Regions from separate parts of the Brevundimonas sp. UBA7838 genome, predicted to be linked through region 1. Evidence: predicted binding sites of a transcription regulator. Region 1 holds the regulator's gene; the other holds the start of a gene.
The links. Region 1 encodes LexA, which represses DNA repair genes until DNA is damaged. Its sites were predicted from a motif close to ATGTTCNCNANNTGTTCT; they were not measured.
Positions count from the first base shown of each region.

Region 2: recA (recombinase RecA) is a predicted target of LexA. The motif match lies at 1,995-2,012, and genes of this name have one in related genera.

Region 1 covers NZ_DLTK01000109.1:8,224-15,046, reverse strand. The annotation lists gene trpD (anthranilate phosphoribosyltransferase) at 1-181, shown strand, start outside; gene trpC (indole-3-glycerol phosphate synthase TrpC) at 178-972, shown strand; gene lexA (transcriptional repressor LexA) at 1,092-1,790, shown strand; gene B3T77_RS10045 (ComEC/Rec2 family competence protein) at 1,771-3,888, opposite strand; gene gltX (glutamate--tRNA ligase) at 3,956-5,371, shown strand; gene gltA (citrate synthase) at 5,438-6,739, shown strand; gene B3T77_RS10030 (FUSC family protein) at 6,796-6,823, opposite strand, start outside.
Region 2 covers NZ_DLTK01000131.1:10,636-17,458, forward strand. The annotation lists gene B3T77_RS14140 (3-hydroxyacyl-CoA dehydrogenase NAD-binding domain-containing protein) at 1-523, shown strand, start outside; gene recA (recombinase RecA) at 811-1,893, opposite strand; gene B3T77_RS14150 (MHYT domain-containing protein) at 2,063-3,703, opposite strand; gene B3T77_RS14155 (M20/M25/M40 family metallo-hydrolase) at 3,782-5,632, opposite strand; gene B3T77_RS14160 (right-handed parallel beta-helix repeat-containing protein) at 5,700-6,650, opposite strand; gene B3T77_RS14165 (PA-phosphatase) at 6,652-6,823, opposite strand, start outside.

The DNA of each region.
Region 1 (6,823 bases):
CTACCGCGACATCGTGCTGCTGAACGCCGCTGCCGCCCTCGTTGTGTCCGATCGCGCGACCGATCTGGCCGACGGCGCCGCGCTCGCCGCTGCCGCAATCGACGACGGTCGAGCCGCCGAGGCGCTGGGTCGCCTGGCCCGCATCACCTCCACGCCGCTGGAAAGCGAAGAGCCCGCATGACCGACGTTCTGGACCGTATCGCTGCCTACAAGCGCGAGGACGTCGCCGCCCGCAAGGCTGCGACCTCACAGGACGCGATCGAAGCCCTGGCCCGCGCCGCATCGGCCCCGCGCGGCTTTCGCGCCGCCCTGGAGCGGGTCGGAGAGGAAACCGGTCGTCCCGCCCTGATCGCCGAGATCAAGAAGGCCAGCCCGTCCAAGGGCCTCATCCGGCCCGATTTCGATCCGCCGGCCCTGGCCCGCGCCTATGAGGCCGGCGGTGCGGCCTGTCTGTCGGTGCTGACCGATGGCCCCAGCTTCCGGGGCGACGACGGCTATCTGGGCCAGGCCCGCGAGGCCGTCGCCCTGCCCTGCCTGCGCAAGGATTTTCTGGTCGATCCCTGGCAGGTCGCCGAAAGCCGCGCCCTGGGCGCCGACTGTATCCTGATCATCCTCGCCATGATCGACGACACCTTGGCGGATGAACTGCTGTCGGAAGCCGAACGCTTGGGCATGGACGCGCTGATCGAGACGCATGACGAGGAAGAAATGGCGCGCGCCTGCGCCCTCGGCGGCGATCTTGTTGGGGTCAATAATCGCTCTCTACGCACCTTCGAGGTCGATCTGGAAACCACGGAGCGGCTGTCGATGCTCAGCCCCGTGCGCGCTCTGCTGGTCGCAGAGAGCGGCATCTTCACGCCCGACGACGTGGCGCGGGTTTCGGCTGCGCACGCTCAGGCGATCCTGGTCGGCGAGAGTCTGATGCGCCAGGACGACGTCGAAGCCGCAACACGCCGACTGCTCGCGGCCTGAACGTTCCGGCGCCGTCCCAGCGCCGCCGTTAAGTTGACATTAGCAAGGAACACTTACAGAACATCGACAAATGTTCACGGCCCGTTCCGATTCGTCGGCGGGCGCATGAGGGCCTGGCGATGCTCACGCGCAAACAGCACGAACTGCTGATGTTCATCCACGAACGCATCCAGGAGACCGGCGTCTCCCCTTCGTTCGACGAGATGAAGGAGGCGCTCGATCTGGCCTCCAAGTCTGGCATTCACCGGCTGATCACAGCGCTGGAGGAACGCGGCTTCATCCGCCGTCTCGCTCACCGCGCCCGCGCGTTGGAAGTCACGAAGCTGCCCGAACAGGCGACGGCCGGTGCGCCGCGCGGTCGCGCCGGGTTCAAGCCCGACGTCATCGAGGGCGGCGGCGGTGTTCGCGCTTCGGCGCCGCTCGCGGCCAACGACACCCGCGAGTTGCCGCTGATGGGCAAGATCGCCGCCGGCACGCCGATCGATGCGATCGAGCATGAAACCGCCCGCTACCCGGTCCCGGAATCCATGCTGGGTTCGGGCGAGCACTATCTGTTGGAGATCGAGGGCGACTCCATGATCGAGGCGGGCATCCTGAACGGCGACATGGTGGTGATCAAATCGACCGACAACGCCGCCTCCGGAGAAATCGTGGTGGCTCTGGTGGAAGGCGAGCAGGCGACGCTGAAGCGCCTTCGCAAGAAGGGGGCCTCGATCGCGCTGGAACCCGCCAACCGCAACTACGAGACCAAGATCTACGGCTCGGATCAGGTCGCGGTCCAAGGCAAGCTGGTCGGCCTTATGCGCCGCTATCACTGACGTCCGGATCGGACTGACGCGCCCAGGGGCGGTCGCCGCGAACGTCGGCCGTCCACACCGCGCGCCATCGATTCGGCTCGCCCGAACGGACGCGCCACAACTTTACTGCCCCGCCTCGCGCAAAATCCACCCCGTCCAGGACAAGGCGATCCTGACAGGCGCTTGGAATTGAGGTGACGACAGCGCGGACGCTGACGACGGGCGCTGCGCGGCATAAAGTCTCCATCTGATCTGAGCTCGGCGACTTCCGCCCCCACCAGATTGCAACGGGCCCGGCCTCATCGGCTTCCGGTCGACAGGAAAAGCGGTCGCAGACCCAGCCTGTCTCCGAGCGATCCGTCATGGCCAGCCCCCGTCGTCGCGACCAGAGATCCACCGCAAATTCACGCACGCCAGGCCGTATGACGACGGCCGCCCAGTCACGGTGAAAGGCGGCGTTTGTTCCGCCATCGCCAATCCAGAGGTTCGGCGTCGGCGCACGCGGCCAGATCAGGACGGCGGCTGCGAAGGGCAGTCCCATCCATCGCAGGCGGCCCTGCCACAGACAGACAAACAGCACGCCCAGAAAGGCGATCGGCAGGACATAGTTCGGCGCGCTGGCGACCGTTCTGACCGCCCCAGGCAACCCCGCCGTCCAGGCGCCGATCGCCAGCATCAGATCCACGCCCCATCCCGCGACCGCTAGGAACGGTCCCCCCAGCCCCAAGGGCTCAAGCGCTGCGCCCAAGGCAAGCGCCGGCATCAGGATGAAGTCCGCCACGGGCGACGTGCCGAGATTGGCCAGCAGTCCGTACATGGCGGTGCGGTTGAAATGTTGCATGGCGAAAGGTCCCGTCGCCAATCCTGCGACGACGCTGGCCGCCACAGCCGCCGTCAGCCACCCGCCCAGCCGTTGGACTGCCAGGATCGGCCAAGGCGCGGATATTTCGCGCGGGCGCTTCGGCCAGGCCTCGACCAAGGCGACCAAGGCCGCCGTCGCCGCGAACGACATCTGGAAACCCGGCGTGACGATGGCTTCAGGCTGGATCGCCAGAACGATGAAGGCCGCCACAGCCAGGCCATGCATCGTGACCGCCTGTCGCTCCAGCAGGATGGCTAGAAACGCGATGGAGGCGGTGATCGCCGCCCGCTCGGCCGGCGGCGGCGCGCCCGACACCACCAGATAAACCCCGACCGCCGTGAGGCCCGCCAAGGCCGCGACCTTCTTGCCGTGAACCCGCAGGGCCAGCCAGGGCCAGGCCGCCACGCCCAGCCGCACGGCGAAAAAGACGAAACCGCCGACTATGGCCATATGCAGCCCTGACACCGACAGGATGTGCGCCAGGCCGGAATCGCGCATCACGTCCATGTCCTCCTGACTAATCCAGGTTTCATGGCTGGTGGTCATGGCGGCGGCGATCCCGCCGGTCCGTTCGCCGAGCCTTGCCACGATCCGCTCGGCCAGTGCGAAACGGGCTCCGTTGACCGCCATTTCAAGTCGAAGCCGCCACGGCGGAGGGGCAAGCTCGGCTCCACGCGTTTCGCCCAAGGCGAACGCCACGCCTCCCATGCCCTGGAAGAAGGCGTTCCGGCCGAAGTCGTAGGCGCCAGGGCTGGCCGGCGCAGGCGGCGGATTCAGAATGCCAAACAAGCGGATCGCCTCGCCGGGTCGCGGCGGCTCGCCCCGCACCGTCGCCCGCAAGCGCACCGGCGTCTGCTCGGGCGTCAGTCCGCGGATCCAGACCGGCGCAATCACGACCCGCGCGCCTCGCTGCCCCGGGCTGTCGACATCAACGACCCAGGCTTCGATCACGGTCGGTTCGCTGAGCACGGGCGCGATCGGCGCGGCGACGGCTTCGGTGCGCACCTTGGCCGCCGCCAGCCCACCTGACGCGCAGGCCACCATCAACAGCAGCCAGGTCAGACGCCGCGACCCGCCGCGCCGGCGCGCCACCACCCAAAGCCCAAAGGCCAAGGCGGCGCCCAGCAACAAGGGCCACAAGACCGGCTCGACTCGCAGGGCGAAATAGACGCCGCCGCCCACGCCGAATGCGACCGGCGCCCATAGCCGCCATCTCAGGGTCTGGGCGGCGACTTCGGCGTGCAGCCAAGCGCGCAATCGCGCAGCGGGGGTAGGTTTTGCCGCATCGGGGCGTATAAGGGCGTCGCTTACGGACCCCTCCCCCATGACCTCACCTTCCTCGACTGTCGTCACCCGCTTCGCCCCCTCGCCGACAGGCTATCTGCATATCGGCGGGGCGAGAACCGCTTTATTCAACTGGCTATACGCCAAAAGACACGCTGGACGTTTCCTGATCCGCGTCGAGGATACCGACCGCGAACGCTCGACCGATGAGGCGGTGAAGGCCATTTTCGACGGCTTGAGCTGGCTGGAGCTGTTCGCCGACGACGAGCCGATGTTCCAGTTCAGCCGGGCCGACCGCCACCGCGAGGTGGTCGATCAACTGCTCGAAACCGGCCACGCCTACCGCGACTTCACCTCGGCCGAGGAGACCGGTCGTCTGCGCGATGAGGCCAAGGCGGAGAAGCGCACTTTCGAATCGCCCTGGCGCGACCGCGAGCCGACCGTAGATGATCTGGCCTCGCCGCACGTCGTGCGCTTCCGCCGGCCAAAGGCGACGACGGTCACGGTGGCCGATGAGGTCCAGGGTGATGTGAACTGGTCGACCGACGACCTGGACGATCTGGTGCTGCTGCGTTCGGACGGCGCGCCGACCTATAATCTCGCCGTCGTTGTGGACGACCACGACATGGGCGTGACCCACGTCATTCGCGGCGACGACCATCTGAACAACGCCGCGCGCCAGAGCCTGATCTACGATGCGTTGGGCTGGACGCGTCCGACCTTCGCCCACATCCCCCTGATCCACGGACCGGACGGCGCCAAGCTGTCGAAGCGTCACGGCGCCCAGGCGGTGCATGAATACGCCGAGATGGGCTACTTGCCCGAGGCCATGCGCAACTATCTGGCTCGCCTGGGGTGGGCGCACGGCGACGACGAACTGTTCAGCGACGCTCAGGCCATCGAATGGTTCGATCTCGCCGGCATCGGCAAGGCGCCCGCCCGCTTGGACTTCGACAAACTGGCCCACGTCAATTCGCACTGGCTGCGTCTCGCTGACGATGAACGGCTCGCCAAGCTGACGCTGGATGCGCATCTGCAGAAGGGTCACGCCCTGGCGGAGGCGGATGAAGCCCGCCTCCAGCGCGCCATGCCTTTCGTCAAGGACCGGGCCAAGACGATCCTCGATCTGGCCGACCAAACCGCCTTCGTTCTGAAATCCCGTCCGCTGATACTGGACGACAAGGCGAAGGCGCTGCTGTCCGGTGAGACGCTGGATCGCCTCGCCCGCCTGCGTGAGCGGCTGTCCCTGTTCCAATCCTGGGACGTCTTCGCGCTGGAAGCCGAGCTCAAGGCCTTTGCGGAATCCGAGGGCGTCGGGTTCGGAAAGATCGGCCCGCCAATGCGCTCAGCGCTTACCGCAGGGTCAGCATCACCTGATATTGCACGAACTTTGTCGGCTCTTGGGCGCGACGAAAGTCTCGGGCGCTTGGATGATGCGCTGCAACAGACTAAGTGATCACCCACAAACCAAAAAGCGGCCGACGCCTCCCCGCGCCTGGACGTGTGATGCAAAGGGGCATTCATGACTGAACAAGCCAAACCCGCCGGCTCGGCGACCCTGTCCTTCGAGGACAAGACGATCGAGTTGCCGGTCCTTTCGGGCTCCACCGGCCCGGACGTCATCGACATCCGCAAACTCTATGCGGGAACGGGCGCCTTCACCTTCGATCCCGGCTTCACCTCAACGGCGGCCTGTGAATCGGCGCTGACCTACATCGACGGCGACGCCGGCGTGCTGCTGCACCGCGGCTATCCGATCGACCAGCTGGCGTCGAAGTCGAACTTCGTCGAGGTCTGCCACCTGCTGCTGCACGGCGAACTGCCGACCGCCGCTCAGTACGAGAAGTTCGAGAACAGCATCACCACCCACACGATGCTGCACAGCCAGTTCGATCGCTTCTTCGAAGGCTTCCGCCGCGACGCCCACCCGATGGCGATCATGGTCGGCACTGTCGGCGCCCTGTCGGCCTTTTATCACGACAGCCTGGACATCCACGATCCGATCCAGCGCGACATCTCGGCCATTCGCCTGATCGCCAAGATGCCCACGATCGCGGCCCGTGCCTACAAGTACCACGTCGGCCAGCCGTTCGTGTCGCCGCGCAACGACCTGTCCTACGCCGAAAACTTCCTGCGTATGTGCTTCGCCGTGCCGGCCGAGGACTATCACGTCGATCCGGCCCTGGTTCGCGCCATGGACCGCATCTTCACCCTTCACGCTGACCACGAGCAGAACGCCTCGACCTCGACCGTGCGTCTGGCCGGTTCGTCGGGCGCCAATCCGTTCGCCTGTATCGCCGCCGGCATCGCCTGCCTGTGGGGCCCGTCGCACGGCGGCGCGAACGAAGAGGCGCTGACGATGCTCAAGGAAATCGGCACCCCGGACAAGATCCCGGAGTTCATCCAGGGCGTGAAGGACCGCAAGTACAAACTCATGGGCTTCGGCCATCGCGTGTACAAGAACTACGACCCGCGCGCCAAGGTCATGCAACAGTCGGCCTATGAAGTGCTCGCCGCCACGGGCCGCGAAAACGACCCGCTGTTCCTGGTCGCCAAGGAACTGGAGAAGGTCGCCCTGTCGGACGAATACTTCACCTCGCGCAAGCTGTTCCCGAACGTCGACTTCTATTCGGGCATCACCCTGTCGGCGATGGGCTTCCCGACCACCATGTTCACCGTCCTGTTCGCCCTGGCCCGTACCGTGGGCTGGATCTCGCAGTGGCAGGAAATGATGGCCGACCCGTCGCAGAAGATCGGTCGCCCGCGTCAGCTCTACACGGGCCCGACCCAGCGCGACTATGTGCCGATCGAACAACGCGGCTGATACGCAGGCTAGGATGCAAAACGCCGGGGAGACATCCCCGGCGTTTTTCTTTGTCGTCAGACCAGCTTCAGATCCGCAAACCGG
Region 2 (6,823 bases), on a different contig from region 1:
ACAGACGGCGCTGGATCTGGGCGACAAATACGTCCCGTCGGAAGGCGCCGACATCGTCGCCAAGATGGTCGAGGGCGGGCGTTTCGGTCGCAAGAACGGCAAGGGCTTCTACGATTACGATCAGAAGCCCAAGACGATCTGGAAGGGATTGGGCGAACTGGCCCCGACTACCAAGGGTATCGATCAGCCGGAAGAGGCGACCGCCTTCGCTCAGATCGACGAGCTGAAGACACGTCTGCTGTATCGCCAGGCCGTCGAAGTGGCGCGTTGCTGGGAAGAAGGCGTCATCGACGATCCGCGCGAAGCCGATCTGGGCGCCATCTTGGGCTGGGGCTTCGCGCCCTGGACCGGCGGTCCGATCAGCATGATCGACGGCATCGGCCTGGCCAAATTCGTCGAAACCGCAGACCGCCTGGCCGCGACCTACGGCGACCGGTTCAAGGTCCCGCAGTTGTTGCGCGACATGGCGGCGAAGAACGAAACCTTCTACGGCAAGTTCACCCCGGAGAAGGCCGCCGCCTGATCAGCAGGCGACATCGGTAAAACGACGAACGGGCGGCCTTCGGGTCGCCCGTTTTCGTTTGGCCGCACCTTTCTTTAGTCATTCCGGGCGCGCAGCGCAGACCCGGAATGACGACTGGGGAAGATGCTGCACCATAAAAAAGACCCGCCCGACACGAGGTCGAGCGGGTCGCTCCGCCGCCCTTCGCGGGGTCGGTGGCGGGTCGCTAGGGCGACGGAGTAGCGGTGAAAAGACCGGATCGAGAGCTGGACCAACTTTGACAGTCCGCCCAGCCTCGGATGCTGGCGTCAGCCTTCCAGGTCCTGGCCCTCGTCCGGCTCGGGCGTGCCCAGCAGTTCGTCGGCGATCTTGTTGGTCGAGGCGCGCACGGCCTTTTCGATCGAGGCCGCGATGTCCGGATTCTGCTTCAGGAACTCGCGCACATTCTCGCGGCCCTGACCGATCCGGGTGGAGTCATAGCTGAACCAGCTGCCCGACTTCTCGATGATGCCGGCCTTGACGCCCAGGTCGATGACCTCGCCCAGTTTGGAAATACCCTCGCCATACATGATGTCGAAGATGACCTCGCGGAACGGCGGGGCGACCTTGTTCTTGACCACCTTGACCCGGGTGGTGTTGCCGACCACCTCGTCGCGGTTCTTGATCGCGCCGGTGCGGCGGATGTCCAGACGCACCGAGGCGTAGAACTTCAGCGCATTGCCGCCCGTCGTCGTCTCGGGCGAGCCGTACATGACGCCGATCTTGTGACGGATCTGGTTGATGAACAGCACAATGCATTTCGATTTGGAGATCGAGGCCGTCAACTTGCGCAGCGCTTGGCTCATCAGGCGCGCCTGAAGGCCCGGCAGGCTGTCGCCCATCTCGCCCTCGATCTCGGCGCGCGGCGTCAGGGCCGCGACGGAGTCGACGACCACAATGTCCACGGCGCCCGACCGAACCAGCGTATCCACGATCTCCAGCGCCTGCTCGCCAGTGTCCGGCTGCGACACCAGAAGATCATCCAGATTGACGCCCAGCTTCTGGGCGTAGACCGGGTCCAGCGCATGTTCGGCGTCGACGAAGGCGGCGACCCCGCCCTTCTTCTGCACTTCCGCGACGGTGTGCAGAGCCAGGGTCGTCTTGCCCGAGGATTCTGGGCCGAACACCTCGATAACCCGCCCGACCGGCAGACCGCCGATGCCCAGCGCCATGTCCAGGCCCAGCGAGCCGGTCGAGACGCTGTCGATCTCGGCGACCACGCCCGCCTTGCCCAGTTTCATTACCGAGCCCTTGCCGAAGGCGCGATCGATCTGCGCGATCGCCGCCTCCAGGGCGCGTTGCTTGTCGCCGTCGTCCTTGCCCACCAATTTGAGTGCCGCCTGTGAAGCCATTGCCTTCGTCTCCCTTGCCATGATTCCCGTCATTCAGCTTGGGAGAGACCCGCCTGGACCCGCCCCCGTTTCGTGAGGCGGACTATGTGCATGGTTTGTTCTGGTTCACAAGATGTTCTCATTGATCAAAACGAGGACAGCCAAATCCTACGACCGTTTTTGACGCCGTCTAAAGCGGAAGGCGCAGGCTGAAGCTCGCGCCCTCGGGGTCGTAAGTCATGACCGCCGAGCCGTGCAGCGAGCGATTGATGGTCGAGTCGATTAGGACCGAGCCGAAGCCCTTGCGCTGAGGCGGCGATACGGCTGGGCCACCGCTTTCGACCCAATCCAGCAGCAGATGGCCGTTAGCGACCGACCAGTCGATCCGCACACAGCCCGAGGCGTTCGACAGGGCGCCGTATTTGGCGGCGTTCACCGCCAGTTCGTGAAAGACCATCCCCATGCCCAGAGTCTGTTGCGCGTTCAGATCGACGGCCGGACCGGTCAGCCGGACCTGTTCCTCGGCATAGGGGGCCAGTTCCTGAGCCAGCATGGCGCGCAGATCGACATGCTCCCAGTTCGCGGCCGTCAGCAGGTTCTGCGTGTTGGACAGGGCCACCAGCCGCGCCTCGAACAGGGCGGTGAAGGTGGCGACATCCGGCGTGCGCCGCGCCGTCTGGTGGGCGATGGACTGCACCGTGGCCAGGGTGTTCTTCACCCGGTGATTCAGTTCGTTGATCAGCAGTCGCTGCAAGCGTTCGCTGTCGGCCAGGGCGGCGAAGGCCTCACGGCGATCGGTGATGTCGGTGATGACGCCCGACATCTTGATCGGCCGGCCCGAACGACTGCGGATCAGGCGTCCTCGCAGATGGATCCACCGGCCAGAGGCCGGCAGACGCCATTCCTGGTCGTATTCGCCCTCGCCCGCCAGGGCCCGCTCCAGCGCCTGACGATGCAACGGCAGATCCTCGGGCGACAGACGGTCGCCGACTTCGCTTGGGCCAAGGCGGCACGACGGATCGATGGACAGGATTTCGCGCGCGCGGTGCGACATCATCGTCGTCTTCATCGGCAGGGTTGCTTCCCAGAAGCCGACGCCGCCCGCGTCCACGGCCGCCAGGACATTGGCGCGCTGATCCACGATCGAGGCGCCCAGCGCAAGAAACAGCAGTGTCACCGCCCCGGTCGTCACCGCGACAGCCAATACCACCGGCGACGCCCCGCCCTCCACCGGCCCTGCGTCGGCGATCGGGGTCAGGATCAGGGCCGCCATGCCGACATGGTGCATGGAGACGATGGCCAGACCCAGGATCACGGCGGCGACCGCGCGCCAGGCCAGGCCCCGCTCCTGACGGGCCGCGATCAGGGCCGCGTAGGCGGCGGCGACAGCGACGACCACCGACAGGGCGACCAGCACGGGCTGGTAACTCAGGACGGCGTTCATCCGCATCGCCGCCATCCCGACATAGTGCATGGCGACGATCGAGCCGCCCATCAGCAGGGCCGCCGGCGCCAGCCGCAGGGGGCTGGCCTGCGCCGTCCCCGCCGTCACGAAGGCCGCGGACGTGCCGGCCGTCGCCAGCAGGAACGACACCAGCGTCAGGCCGGGATCATAGAAGACGGGGCCTTCGACCTCGAACCCCAGCATGGCGATGAAATGCATCGACCAGATGCTGACGCCCAGCGCCAGGGCGGCGACGCCCAGCCAACGCAACCGCGTCGCGCCGATCTGGTCGCGGGTTCGATTGAACAGATCCAAAGCCGTCCACGCGCCCAGGATCGCTATCGCCAATGACAGGACGGTGAACGGATTGACGTGAAGATGGTGCAAGCGTGCGAGGCCCCCAGAAACAGCAGCGATAGCCTTAGCCGGGTTTCACAGCCCCGACGACAACGAAACGCACCCGCCTTACGCGATCAGTCTCGCCGCCACGGCGATTCCGCAGGCGAGCGACAGACTGGCGGCGGCGAAGATCGGCAAGGCGCGACCCGTGCCGGGCGTCAGCGGGCGGACCAGCATCGCGATCATCAGGGCGATCGGCCCCACCGCGCCCGGCATGTCCATGCCGACCCCCAGGAAGACGCCGTGCCCCTGAACCAGCAACCACCCGCCGACCACCGCCGTCGTTACGACGGCGGGTGCGAGGGATGCCCACGAGCCGAAGCGGGCGCCGATCACCGCCGTCGACGCGGCGGCCAGGGCGGCGATCAGACCAGGCCACAGCAGCAGGAAGGCGGCTTCCGGCGCCACCGCCTGCACCCCGCCGCCCAGGATCAGGACCAAGATGATCAGCCCCAGCCAGCCGCCCCAGACGGCGTCTGCGTCCTGCGGCCCCGGCCGCGTTAGGCTGAGCGCCAGCGCAATCACCGTCGCCCCCACGACCGGCAGGCTGAAACCGCCCAGCGCCACTGCAATCGCGAATGCGGCCAGTATCACTCCAGATGCGCTCCATCGGCCCATCAGGCGTCGCCCTGCGGTCAGCATCAGAATCAGGCCGAGCATGGAAAGGGCCACGGCAATTTCCAGAAACGGCAGGCGACGCAGCAAGGTGTAATAGAGGTCGGCCGAATCCACGCGACGGCCGATCGGCCCGGCCAGGACGCGCACCGCCTGTCCCACCACCACCGCGCTGGCCAACAGCCACAGACCATCCGCCGCGCCCCGCACGACCGACATGGCTCTCAAACCCGTCGCATGGCGCGCGCCCCAGGCAGCGAAGGCCGTCGCCAGGACTCCCACAGTCAACAGCAGCCAGCCGATCGCCGACGAATGCTGCACGACGAACAGGCCAAAGACGTCGGCATAGACGGCGTTCTGCGTCGCCTGTGGCAGGGTCGGCGCCCGCAAAAGATCATCGGCCATTTCCAACACCTGGGAGCCGATATGCTGCACGCTGCCCTGATCCAGCGCCTGTGGTGTCGAGGACGGAGAATGGTACTGCGCCGGACGACCGATGAAGGCCAGATTGATCCCCGTCAGCTTGCGATCCGCCGCCACAGTGAAGTCCGTGCCATTGGGCATCAGCCGATAGACGAAGATGGCCAGGGCGTTGCTGGACGGCCCGCCCGTCGCCCTTTGGGTCGCCTGGGCATAGCGGGCGATGGTCTGGGCGTTGCCGGGTCCGGTCTCGAACATCATGGCGCGCCCGCCGCCGCCTCTCGCCTCCAGATTGATCACCGCGCCGATGTCGTCGCGCAGCGGATGCTCGCTGAAAAAGGCCCGCGCCCCGTCCAGATTCAGCTCCTCGGCGTCGGTAAACAGGACCACCATCGTCCGCTCGGCCCCGCCCCGCGCCTTGATCGCGCGCACGGCTTCCAGAATGGCGGCCACGCCGGTCGCATCGTCGGCGGCGCCGGGTGAGTTCGGCACGCTGTCGTAGTGGGCCATCAGGGCGACCGCGGGCAGGCCGGGGTCACGCCCCGGCAGGACCCCGACAATATTGACCGCCTGAACGCCGCCCGCTTTTCCGCCCTCCCGCTCTATTCGCGAGACGGCGGCGGGCGACAGGGCGCCGGTCTGCAGGCTGGGCTGAAGCCCCAGCGCCGTCAGCCTTTGGACGAGATAGGTCTGAACCTGCCGATGTTCAGCAGAACCGACGGGATGCGGCGCTCGTGCGATCCGGTTCACGTCCATCATGGCGCGCGCGGCCGAGAACTGAACCGCAGGCGTCGAAGCGGGCAGGGGTTTGGGCGTCTGCGCGGTCAGCACCGCCAAACCGAGGGCCGCCACAAGGGACGCCAGAAACAACACCCACCGCATATCCAATCCCCCGGATCGCTCTGTCCCGCAATCAGCCCCGAACCACGGCTTTGCGCAAGGCGTCCGATCAGCGCCGCACGATGTTCCGCGCCGTCAGATTGCCCGTGGCCCCGTCGCCGTCGTCCGCGCTTGACCCGAACGGCCAGCCGCGATCGTCGCCGCAGTAGCGTCGCCCGCCCTCACGCGACCCGATCACCACCGCGCGCGGCCGCAACCAGCCCGCGCCGGTGAACAGATTGTCCGTAATCTGATTATAGGACGGCGTCTGGTGGCGGATCACGCCGTCCTCGCCGCAGTTGCGGTACAGAAATACCCCGCCGTTGCCGTGCAGCGCCAGCCGGTTGCCGACGATGCGATTGGCGCCAGACCCGTCCACCGCAATCAGCTCGCGCCCGGTGCGAATGTCGAAATCGTTGTCCTGGATCAGCGCGCCTGCGCTCTCGGCGTCCAGATAGACGGCGGTGGAGGTCGAACGGCCCACAAAGAGGGATTGCGTCACCGTGGTGCGCGTGACCCCGGGGCCGACATACAGGGGAATGGTCCCCACGCCCTCGAACCGAACCCGGTCCAGGGTGACCCGGATCGGCGCGGCGGACTGGGCCGCTTGCGTGTGTCCGGCGGTGCGTGACGAGGCCAGCAGGTCGCGCATCGATCCGCCCGCCCCCATGCCCCAGATCCGCACATTGCCGACGACGGTGCAGTTTCGGATCGTCACATCGACCGGCCGCGACCACCGATCGCCCTCGCGGCGGGACCAGACGGCGATGGTCGGGGCGGCGGTCGTCGCCGGGCCCGGCGCGCGGATGGTCCCACCGCCGCAATCCAGCGACGCTCCTGAACCTTCCGCGCCCTCGATCAGCACGCGGCGGCGGATGTCGACGCCCGACAGGTCGGCTTGGCACGTCAGGCGATAGGGCTGCGTCGACGGTGTCGTCAGCGCCGCAACCTCTTGCGGCGTGCACCGCTGGTCGGCCGGAGCCTGGAAGGTCAGCAGGGCCAGAGCCAGCACCGCCGTCATATCAGGACAGAAGGATCGCCAGGGCCGCGCGCTCGGCCGCGCAGCCGGGATTGGTCAGGCCGCTGCGACGCGCAGCCGCCAGCTCGGCCCGCGCCGCCGCCATGTCCGCCTGGAAGGCCGGGGTGTCGACGGCCCTGGCCGCCACATCCCGCCCGATCTGTTCGCCGACCGCG